Regions from separate parts of the Streptomyces sp. NPDC032091 genome, predicted to be linked through region 1. Evidence: riboswitches for the same ligand, from Rfam matches in the RefSeq annotation. Region 1 holds a riboswitch; each other region holds the start of a gene.

Region 1 (3,263 bases):
GTCCCGGGTCCCCCACGCCTTCGGTGAAGCTGTCCCCGATCGCCGCGTACGAGCCGATGGTCTTGAGTGTCGTCTTCGTCGCTGCCACGGGAACCCATCCTTCACCCCCGCCGCCAACCTACGCCAACGTAATGAGGGGTTGACGGACCGTGATCTATACCACGCGGGGGATAAGGAATAAGTACAAGCGGGGCCGGGACCCCCCTCGGGTCCCGGCCCCGCACGCGCCGGCGCTCCGCCGCCGGGGCGGCCTCAGACGCTGACGCCCTTCGAGCGGAGGTAGGCCAGCGGGTCGATGTCGGAGCCGTACGACGGGCCCGTACGGATCTCGAAGTGGAGGTGCGGGCCCGTCACGTTGCCGGTGGCGCCGGAGAGTCCGATGGTCTGGCCGGCGGTGACGGTCTGGCCCGTGGAGACGTTCAGCTGGGACAGGTGGCCGTACTGGGAGTACTTGCCGTCGGCGTGCCGGATGACGACCTGGTTGCCGTACGCACCGCCCCAGCCTGCGGAAACCACGGTGCCCGCGCCGACGGCCCGGACGGTGGTGCCGGTGCTCGCGATGAAGTCCACGCCGGTGTGGTAGCCCGAGGACCACATGGCGCCGGGGGTGCGGTACTGGGTGGAGATGCCGCCGCCGACCGGGGCGACGAAGCCGGCGGCGCTCGCGGGCGCGGACTGCGCGGCGGGCGCGGACTGCTTCATTCCGCGGGACGGGGCGGCGGCGCCCTTCAGCTGCGCGGCGCCGGACGCGCCGGCCGCGCCCGAGCCGGTGGCGGCGGCAGAGGAGGGCGTCGCGTCGGCCGCGTCCTCACCGGCCGCCGGAGTTCCGGTCGAGGATCCCTCGGCCGGTGCCGCAGCCGCCTTGGGAGCGGGGGCCGCGGCCTGCCCGCCGAGGGTCAGACGCAGGCCCGGGTGGATCAGGGAGGGGTCGTCGCCGACGGCCTCGCGGTTGTCCGCGTACAGCTGCTCCCAGCCGCCGGAGAGGCCGCGCTCGGCCGCGATGGTCGAGAGGCAGTCGCCGGACACGACGGTGTACGCGGACGGGGCGGCGGCGGGCGCGGCGGCGGGGGCGGCCGCCGTGAACGCCGCCGGGGCCTGGGCGGGGGCCGCGGCCGGGGTCACGGCGGCGGGGGCGGCCGCGTGGGCGCCGGCGGCGCCCATGAGCGGCAGCGCGAGGGCGGCGCCCCCGGTCCCGGCGAAGGCGAGTCCGCGGGATATGGAACGGGACTTCGGGCGGCGGTGCTTACCCTTTCCGGGCATGACGCATTTCCTCTCCGGCGCCTGCGAGGTGAGCTGTCGGGTTCGGACTGGAGATGTCCGGCCGTACGCGTACGGCTTCACCCCGAGCCGCACCGGATGCGATCCGGTCCGGCGGCCTACCTGGTTCCCCCGCTCCTGCCGCGCGTGGTTGTCGGGTGCGGTTTCCCGGGCGGCGGCAGGATTAGGCGGTCCACCCGGATCGCTCGCGAAGGTAATCCAGCGGGGGCGCGGGCAACAAGCCGTGAATTCCCTGACGGAATAGCAGGTATGAGGGATCAACGGAATTCCGGTCACCCTGCGTCCATTCCGGACCGGCAACGGCCGTTCCGGCCAGGGAATTCGACTTTCGCGATCAGGCACGCACGGTCACCGTATGATCTGGCTCACGGAGTTCGGCCCGATCTCGCGTCCACCCATGGCAAGTTGGTCCCAACCAGAGCAATTCGGACACGCTGCACGCACGGAGGAGCACACGTGACCCAGCAGATACCGCAGGACCTTCCGGCGCACCCCGAACCGGCGCCCGAGATGACCGGAGTGCGCAATTTCCGCGACGTGGGCGGCCTGCCGACCACGGACGGACGGAGGGTCAGGCCGGGACGACTGTTCCGAAGCGGACATCTGGCACATGCCACCGAAACCGATGCGGAATTCCTCACCTCCCTCGGTCTGCACACCGTCTTCGACTTCCGCAACGGTGCCGACCAGGCCGTGGAGGGCCCGGACGTCGCACTCCCGGGCGTGCGCAACGTGAACATCCCGCTCTCGGACCCGGCCGACGGCGGGGAGTTCTGGCGGATGGTCCGCGAGGGAGGCCTCGACCTGCTCCGGGGGCTCCTGGGCGGGGGCAGGGCCGCCGCCCGCATGGCGGCGTCGTACCGCGAGATGGTCCGCGGCCGCACCGCCGAGCACAGCCGGGTGGTGCACGCCCTCGCCGAGGGCAGCGTGCCGGCGCTCCTGCACTGCGCGGCGGGCAAGGACCGGGCGGGGCTGTCGGTCGCGGTCACCCTGCTGGCGCTCGGAGTCGACCGCGAGGCGATCCTGGCGGACTACCTGGTGTCGGGCGCCCCCCACAACCGCTACCGGATGCGGCGCGGCGGCGACGTGCCGGAGGCCCGCTCCGCCGAGGTGGCGGAGCTGCTGGCGCCGCTGTTCGACGCCCGCGCCGAGTACCTCCTCGCCGCGTTCGAGACCATCGACACCCACTGGGGCGGGGTCGACCGCTACCTGGCCGAGGGCCTCGGACTCGCCCCGGCGACGCTGGAGGCACTGCGGGACCGGCTGCTGGACTGAGGCCGCGCGGGGCCCCGGCGGACCGGGGCCCCCACGGCCGGCTAGCGGTTGCCCACCGCCTGCTTGACCAGGGTCCGGCCGAAGTCCCACATCAGCGAGCCCCCGCCGTGCGCCTCGTCCATGACCTCGCGGAAGGCGCCGACGAACCGGTCCACGTCCGCCTCGTCCACGATCAGCGGCGGGATCAGCTTGATGACCTCCAGGTGGTCCCCCGAGACCTGGGTGAGGATCCGGTGCCGGTTCAGCAGCGGCACCACGACCATCTGGGCGAACAGCCCCTTGCGGGCCGCCTGGAGCATCGTCCAGCGGCTGCGCAGGCCCAGCGAGGACGGGCGGCCGAACTCGATGCCGATCATCAGCCCGCGCCCGCGCACCTCGTGCAGCATCTCGTACTCGTCGACGAGCGCGGCCAGCCTCCCGCGCAGCAGGTCGCCCATGGCCCGGGCGTTGGCCACCACCTCCTCGCCCTCCATGACGTGCAGGACCGCCAGCCCGGCCGCCATCGCCTGGGCGTTGGAACCGAAGCTCGCGGAGTGCACGAGGACTCGGTCCATCGACGAGTAGACCTTCTGGAAGATCCAGTCCTTGCCCAGGGTCGCACCGACGGGCACGTAGCCCCCGGACAGGGCCTTGGCCACGCACACCAGGTCCGGTTCCACGCCCGGTTCGTTCTGGTACGCGTAGAAGTCCCCGGTACGGCCCAGGCCCGT
Region 2 (3,263 bases), on a different contig from region 1:
AGGCTCATGCTTCCCGGGAACGGCCGCCACAGACGACCCCGTCAGGTCCCCGCCATCGTCGTCACCGCCGGAGTCACCGGCTCAGCGCTGGCCCTGCCGCTGCTCGCCGCCACGGGCGCGAGCGCGGCCGACACCACGACGTGGGACAAGGTCGCCGACTGCGAGAGCGGCGGCACGTGGAGCGCCAACTCCGGCAGCGGAGCCTACGGCGGCCTGCAGTTCACCCTGGAGCAGTGGAAGAGCGCGGGCGGACTGGAGTACGCCGAGCGCCCCGACCTCGCGAGCCGCTCGCAGCAGATAGCGGTGGCCGAGCGGGTGCTGGAGTCCCAGGGCCCCGAGGCGTGGCCGCTGTGCTCGGCGTCGGCCGGGCTGTCGAAGAACGGGCCGAAGCCGGACGTGGACACGGGAACCTCCAAGACCCCCGGGCCGGTCGGCGCCACCCCGGTCCGGCCGGACTTCTCGGTGCCCGCCACGGGCAAGGGCGGTGCCTCCACGGACTTCGGGGCGCCCACCCCGGCACCCGGCGCCCCGGCTGCGGGCGTCCTGCCCGACTTCCCGCTGGGAGCCTCCAGCGGACTGCCCGTCATGCCAGAGCCGGACTACTCCGTGCCCACCACCCCGACCACCGGCCCCACCTCCCCGACCACCGACCCGACGAACCCGGGCAACCAGAACAACTCGAACAACCAGGGCAACCAGAGCAACCAGGGCAACCCGAACGGCCAGGGCAACCAGGGCAACCAGGGCAACCAGGGCAACTCCAACAACCAGGGCAACCCGGCCAATCCGGCCACGGCCACCCCCACCGCCCCGGTCGACCCGACGGCCCCGGCCACCCCGGGCGCCACGCCCTCCCCGTCGCCCACCGCGGCCGCCGACGGTGGCGGCAAGCACCGCGGCCCCGCCGCGATCGAGGTGCCCGCGGCCCCTGGCACGGCGTCAGCGGCCGCCGAGCCCACGTACACCGTGAAGCCGGGCGACAACCTGGCGGCCATCGCGGACGCCAACGGCCTCAAGGGCGGCTGGAGCGCCCTCTACAAGGCCAACGAGCAGGTCATCGGGACGGACGCGGACCTCATCAAGCCCGGTCAGAACCTGGATCTAACCAAGAAATAGGGGTAGTTCGGGCAGCCATTACGGGCTGAATGTCCGTTATCGGCAAGTGAGACATGCATCTCTTCCGGACAACTGGCGTGTCTCGTTCCGGAACTTCCGCAAACCCCGCCCCGACCTGCGCAAACGCGCTTCCGAGGAACGCAAGTAGGCCGGTTTCTCCCCAAAATCACACGTTGAACATCGGGGAGAGACCTGCCTACCTTCTGAGTCGCCCGCCACCGCGGGCTCCTTCGACCGCATCGCCGAATCCTGCCGGCGGCCGGAGGGAACAGTCGTCGCGCAAGCGCCGTTGGCAGGAGCGGGGGAACCAAGGTAGTTGCCGGGAAAGGCCGTTGAGAGACGGCCCGCGTACCGGCTAGGGGTGAAGACGCGCAACTGCGCGGCCGGGCAACTCATCCGCCCGAACCCGACAGCTCACCTCGAAGGCGTCGGTGAGGAGAACTCCATGCTGCTTTCCGGCAAGGGCAAGCACCGCCGCGGCTCCAAGGCCGTCCGTATCGTCACGCTCGCCGGTGTCGCCGGTGTGGCCGTCGCCGCCCCGCTGATGGCGGCCGGCTCCGCCAGCGCCGCGACCGTCTCGGAGTGGGACAAGGTCGCCTCGTGCGAGTCCGGCGGCAACTGGTCCATCAACACCGGCAACGGTTACTACGGCGGCCTCCAGTTCTCCGCGTCCACGTGGGCCGCGTACGGCGGCAAGGCGTACGCCTCCCAGGCCAACCAGGCCAGCAAGTCGCAGCAGATAGCCATCGCCGAGAAGGTCCTCAAGGGCCAGGGCAAGGGCGCCTGGCCGTCCTGCGGCGTCGGCCTGTCCAACTCCGCCTACAACGGCGGCGGCTCGACCACCACCCCGGCCAAGCCGAAGCCGGAGACCAAGCCGGCCCCGGCCAAGCCCGCCCCGGCGAAGCCTTCCGCCCCGAAGGCCGACACCGACACCGAGACCAAGAGCACCGGCTCCGGCTCCGGCAACTGGACCCCGTCCAAGCCGGCCCCGTCGAAGCCGTCCGCCCCGAAGACCGAGACCCCGGCGACCGGCAACGGCTCGTACACGGTCGCGGAGGGCGACACCCTCGGCACCATCGCCCAGGCCAACGGCGTCAAGGGCGGCTGGGAGAAGCTGTTCGACCTGAACAAGGACGTCGTCAAGGACGCCGACCTGATCTTCCCGGGCCAGAAGCTGAAGCTCAGCTGAATTCCCGCGTAACACCCCAGCGGCATCCCGCCGCTGCCCGTGGCACCGACGCCCGGCGCGCAGCCCCTTGCGCGCCGGGCGTCGCCATGTCCGGGGTCGGCCCCCGATATTCCAGGGCTCTATGTCCTGGAAGGCGGGTATTCGGCCCCTTTTTCGTCCCAGGACCCGGGCGGCGGCTGGCCGACCGCCCGGAGCCGGTTAGGCTCTAGTCGGCGAGGCCGTCCCAGGCCCCACGCCACCGCACACCCAGCGTCACATCCCAGAAGGAGATGCTCGTGCCGTCCATCGACGTCGTCGTAGCCCGGGAAATCCTGGACTCCCGAGGCAACCCCACGGTCGAGGTCGAGGTGGGCCTCGACGACGGCAGCACCGGCCGTGCTGCAGTTCCGTCCGGCGCCTCCACCGGAGCGTTCGAAGCCGTTGAGCTCCGCGACGGCGACCCCAACCGCTACCTGGGCAAGGGCGTCGAGAAGGCCGTCCTGGCCGTCATCGAGCAGCTCGGCCCGGAGCTCGTCGGCTACGACGCCACCGAGCAGCGCCTGATCGACCAGGCGATGATCGACCTGGACGCCACCGAGAACAAGGGCTCCCTCGGCGCCAACGCCATCCTCGGCGTCTCCCTCGCCGTCGCGCACGCCGCGTCCGAGGCCTCCGACCTCCCGCTCTTCCGCTACCTCGGCGGCCCGAACGCGCACCTGCTGCCCGTTCCGATGATGAACATCCTCAACGGCGGTTCGCACGCGGACTCCAACGTCGACATCCAGGAGTTCATGATCGCGCCGATCGGCGCGGAGTCCTTCTCCGAGGCCCTGCGCTGGGGTGCCGAGGTCTACCACACCCTCAAGAAGGTCCTCCACACCAAGGGCCTGTCCACCGGCCTGGGCGACGAGGGCGGCTTCGCCCCGAACCTGGAGTCCAACCGCGCCGCGCTCGACCTCATCATCGAGGCCATCAAGCA
Region 3 (3,263 bases), on a different contig from region 1:
TCAGGTGCGCCTCGGTCCGCCGCCGGGCCGCGCGCGAGGCCGCGAGGGGCTCCAGCAGCAGCCGCAGCTCCAGCAGGTCGGCCGCCTCCTGCTCGCTCGGCTCCGCCACGCACGCCCCCGCGTGCCGCCGCGTGGTGACGAACCCCTCGGACTCCAGCGTGCGCAGCGCCTCGCGCACCGGGACCCGCGAGACCCCGTACCGGCGGGCGAGCACCTCCTCGGTCAGCCGGCCGCCCGGCCCGAAGAATCCGGAGACGATATCGTCGCGAATGGCTGTGCACACCGCGTGCGCCGGAATACGCAAGGCCGGACCTCCGCTGGGTTTCGCTGGGTTTCGTTCCGATCGACCGTGCCGCCTGCGACTCTATGACAACACGCGGAGATTTCCGAGAACGCCCGGAAATCCGGAAGGAAGAAACCGGAAAACGACAGAAGGCCCCGGCTCGGAGAGCCGGGGCCTTCTTCACGAAGTCGGGTCAGATGCCGACACCGTGCTGGCGCAGGTAGGCCAGCGGGTTGATGTCCGTGCCGTACGTGGCACCGGTGCGGGCCTCGAAGTGCAGGTGCGGGCCGCTGGAGTTGCCCGTGGAGCCCGACAGGCCGATCTGCTGGCCGGCGGTGACGGTCTCGCCGACCGAGACGTTCAGCGACATCATGTGCCCGTACTGAGTGTAGGTGCCGTCGTTGTGGCGGATCACGACGTTGTTGCCGTAGGCGCCGCCCCAGCCGGCCTCGACGACGGTGCCCGAGCCCACGGCGTGGACGGAGGTGCCCTCGTCGGCGTGGAAGTCGATGCCCGTGTGGCTGCCGGAGGACCACATGCCGCCGCCCGCGCCGTACTGGGTGCTGACGTAGGAGCCGTCGACCGGGGCCACGAAGGTGTTGGCGCGCTTGCGGGCCTCTTCCTGGGCGGCCTTCTCGGCGGCCTCGCGCTCGGCCTTCTCCTTGACCTCGGCGACGCGCTTCGCCTCCTGGGCGCGCACCTTCGCCTCGGCCTCGGCCTGCGCCTGGGCGGCGACGGACTCGGCGGCGGTCTGCTGGGTCGCGGCCTGGACCTCGATGTCGTCCTGGAGGCCGTCGGCGACGACGACGGCGTTCAGCGCGCCGGTGTCCTCCGGGGACGGGCCGCCGTGGGAGTCGGCGGCGAAGGCCGGAGCGGCCAGGGTGGCGACCACACCCGTGGTGGCGAGGGCCGCGATGCCGGCGTAACCGGCGGTCTTGCGGCTCAGACGGCTCGAACCACGGTGCTTGCCGGTAGCGGCTGTACGACTGCCGAACGCCATGGAGGGGGTGATCCTTTCCTTCCTTCTCGCCTACCGGGTTAGCTGACGGGTTCGGAGCAGGAAGGTCTCCTACGGCCCCCCTCTGACGAGGCGGTCCGATTCACCCCAGGGACTGATGCGGGTCCCCGGCTCCCCAGGCTCGCGCCTGACGGGGACTCGGCGATCGCTGCCCGGTGCCGCGGGTGCGGCTGGCACAACTGACGGACAGCACGCCTGACGCTAGGCGGATCATCAGTCAATCGCCAAACAGACGAGCGGATTTGTTGCGTACGCCACACCGCATACCTGCAACCACACCACTAAACGGACAAAGGGGGCCCGATGGATGCTCCACCGGGCCCCCTCGAAAACCAGCCGACCGCAGGTCAGTTGGTGACGACCGTGACCTCACCGATGCCGAGGGCCAGGACCGGCTCCTCGATCTGCGCCGCGTCCCCCACGAGGACCGTCACCAGCCGGTCCACCGGGAAGGCGCTCACGACCGCCGAAGTGGCCTCCGCCGTACCGGTTTCGGCCAGCCGCGCGTACAGCCGCGCCTGGTAGTCGTCCGGCAGCTCCTGCTCCACCTGGTCGGCCAGGGTCCCGGCGACCGAGGCGGCCGTCTCGAACTTCAGCGGGGCCACGCCCACCAGGTTCTGCACCGCCACGTCGCGCTCGGCGTCCGTCAGCCCCTCGGCGGCCAGCGTGCGCAGCACCTGCCACAGGTCCGCCAGCGCGGGACCGGTGTTGGGGGTGTCCACCGAGCCGCTGATGGCGAGCATCGAGGCGCCCTTGCCGTCGGCCGTGGAGCGCAGCACCTGGCCGAAGGCGCGCACCCCGTAGGTGTAGCCCTTCTCCTCGCGCAGCACCTTGTCCAGGCGGGAGGTCAGGGTGCCGCCCAGGCAGTAGGTGCCGAGGACCTGCGGGGCCCAGACGATGTCGTGCCGGTCCGGCCCGATCCGGCCGATCAGCAGCTGCGTCTGGACCGCGCCGGGCCGGTCCACGATGATCACGCGGCCCGTGTCGTCGGCCGTCACCGGCGGCACCGGCAGCGGCGCGGCGGTGCCACCCGTCCAGGCGCCCAGGGTGTCGGCGAGGACCGCGTCCAGGTCGATCCCGGTCAGGTCGCCGACGACCACCGCGGTGGCCGTGGAGGGGCGTACGTGGGCCTCGTAGAAGGCGCGTACGGCGGCGGCGTCGATCCGCGCGACCGTCTCCTCGGTGCCCTGGCGGGGGCGGGACATGCGCAGCGTGGCCGGGAACAGCTCCTTGGAGAGCTCCTTGGCGGCGCGGCGCTGGGGGTTGGCCTGCTCGTGCGGGATCTCGTCGAGCCGGTTGCGCACCAGCCGGGAGACCTCGCCGTCGTCGAAGGCGGGGGCGCGCAGCGCCTCGGCGAGCAGCCCTAGCGCCTTGGGCAGGCGGGAGGCCGGGACCTCCAGGGAGACCCGCAGGCCGGGGTGGTCGGCGTGGGCGTCGAGGGTGGCGCCGCAGCGCTCCAGCTCGGCGGCGAACTCCTCGGCGGAGTGCTTGTCGGTGCCCTCCGACAGGGCCCGGGCCATGATCGTGGCCACTCCGTCGAGGCCCGCGGGCTCGGCGTCGAGCGGGGCCGCGAGGTTGACCTCGACCGCGACGACCTGCTGGCCGGGGCGGTGGCACCGCAGCAGGGTCAGGCCGTTGCCGAGGGTGGAGCGCTCGGGGGCGGGGAAGGCCCACGGCTTGGCCTCGCCGGCCTGCGGACGCGGGTGGAAGGTCATCGTGACGGCTGCGGTGTCGCTCACTGCTCCGCCCCCTCGTTCTCGTCGCTCTCGTCGTTCTCTTCGGAACCGGTCAGCGGCTCGTAGACCAGGACCGCGCGGTTGTCGGGGCGCAGCCGGGCGGCGGCCACGGCCTGCACCTCCTCGGCGGTGACGTCCAGGACGCGCCGCACGGCGGTCAGCGCCAGCTGCGGGTCGCCGAACAGCACCGCGAAGCGGCACAGTTCGTCGGCGCGGCCGGCGACGG

Evidence for each region. Region 1 has a riboswitch for cyclic di-AMP ahead of ACZ5NJ_RS12160 (LysM peptidoglycan-binding domain-containing M23 family metallopeptidase). Riboswitches for the same ligand answer to the same signal wherever they lie in the genome.
Region 2: another riboswitch for cyclic di-AMP. It lies ahead of ACZ5NJ_RS33435 (transglycosylase family protein); the one in region 1 lies ahead of ACZ5NJ_RS12160 (LysM peptidoglycan-binding domain-containing M23 family metallopeptidase).
Region 3: another riboswitch for cyclic di-AMP. It lies ahead of ACZ5NJ_RS19630 (M23 family metallopeptidase); the one in region 1 lies ahead of ACZ5NJ_RS12160 (LysM peptidoglycan-binding domain-containing M23 family metallopeptidase).

The regions. Positions count from the first base shown of each region.
Region 1 covers NZ_JBVILR010000006.1:52,772-56,034, reverse strand. The annotation lists gene ACZ5NJ_RS12165 (SGNH/GDSL hydrolase family protein) at 1-88, opposite strand, end outside; gene ACZ5NJ_RS12160 (LysM peptidoglycan-binding domain-containing M23 family metallopeptidase) at 253-1,260, opposite strand; cyclic di-AMP (ydaO/yuaA leader) riboswitch at 1,264-1,413, opposite strand; gene ACZ5NJ_RS12155 (tyrosine-protein phosphatase) at 1,735-2,553, shown strand; gene ACZ5NJ_RS12150 (aspartate aminotransferase family protein) at 2,595-3,263, opposite strand, start outside.
Region 2 covers NZ_JBVILR010000029.1:84,167-87,429, reverse strand. The annotation lists gene ACZ5NJ_RS33440 (transglycosylase family protein) at 7-1,116, shown strand; cyclic di-AMP (ydaO/yuaA leader) riboswitch at 1,391-1,559, shown strand; gene ACZ5NJ_RS33435 (transglycosylase family protein) at 1,562-2,305, shown strand; gene eno (phosphopyruvate hydratase) at 2,575-3,263, shown strand, end outside.
Region 3 covers NZ_JBVILR010000011.1:123,348-126,610, reverse strand. The annotation lists gene ACZ5NJ_RS19635 (GntR family transcriptional regulator) at 1-304, opposite strand, end outside; gene ACZ5NJ_RS19630 (M23 family metallopeptidase) at 477-1,283, opposite strand; cyclic di-AMP (ydaO/yuaA leader) riboswitch at 1,297-1,455, opposite strand; gene ACZ5NJ_RS19625 (M16 family metallopeptidase) at 1,649-3,016, opposite strand; gene ACZ5NJ_RS19620 (M16 family metallopeptidase) at 3,037-3,263, opposite strand, start outside.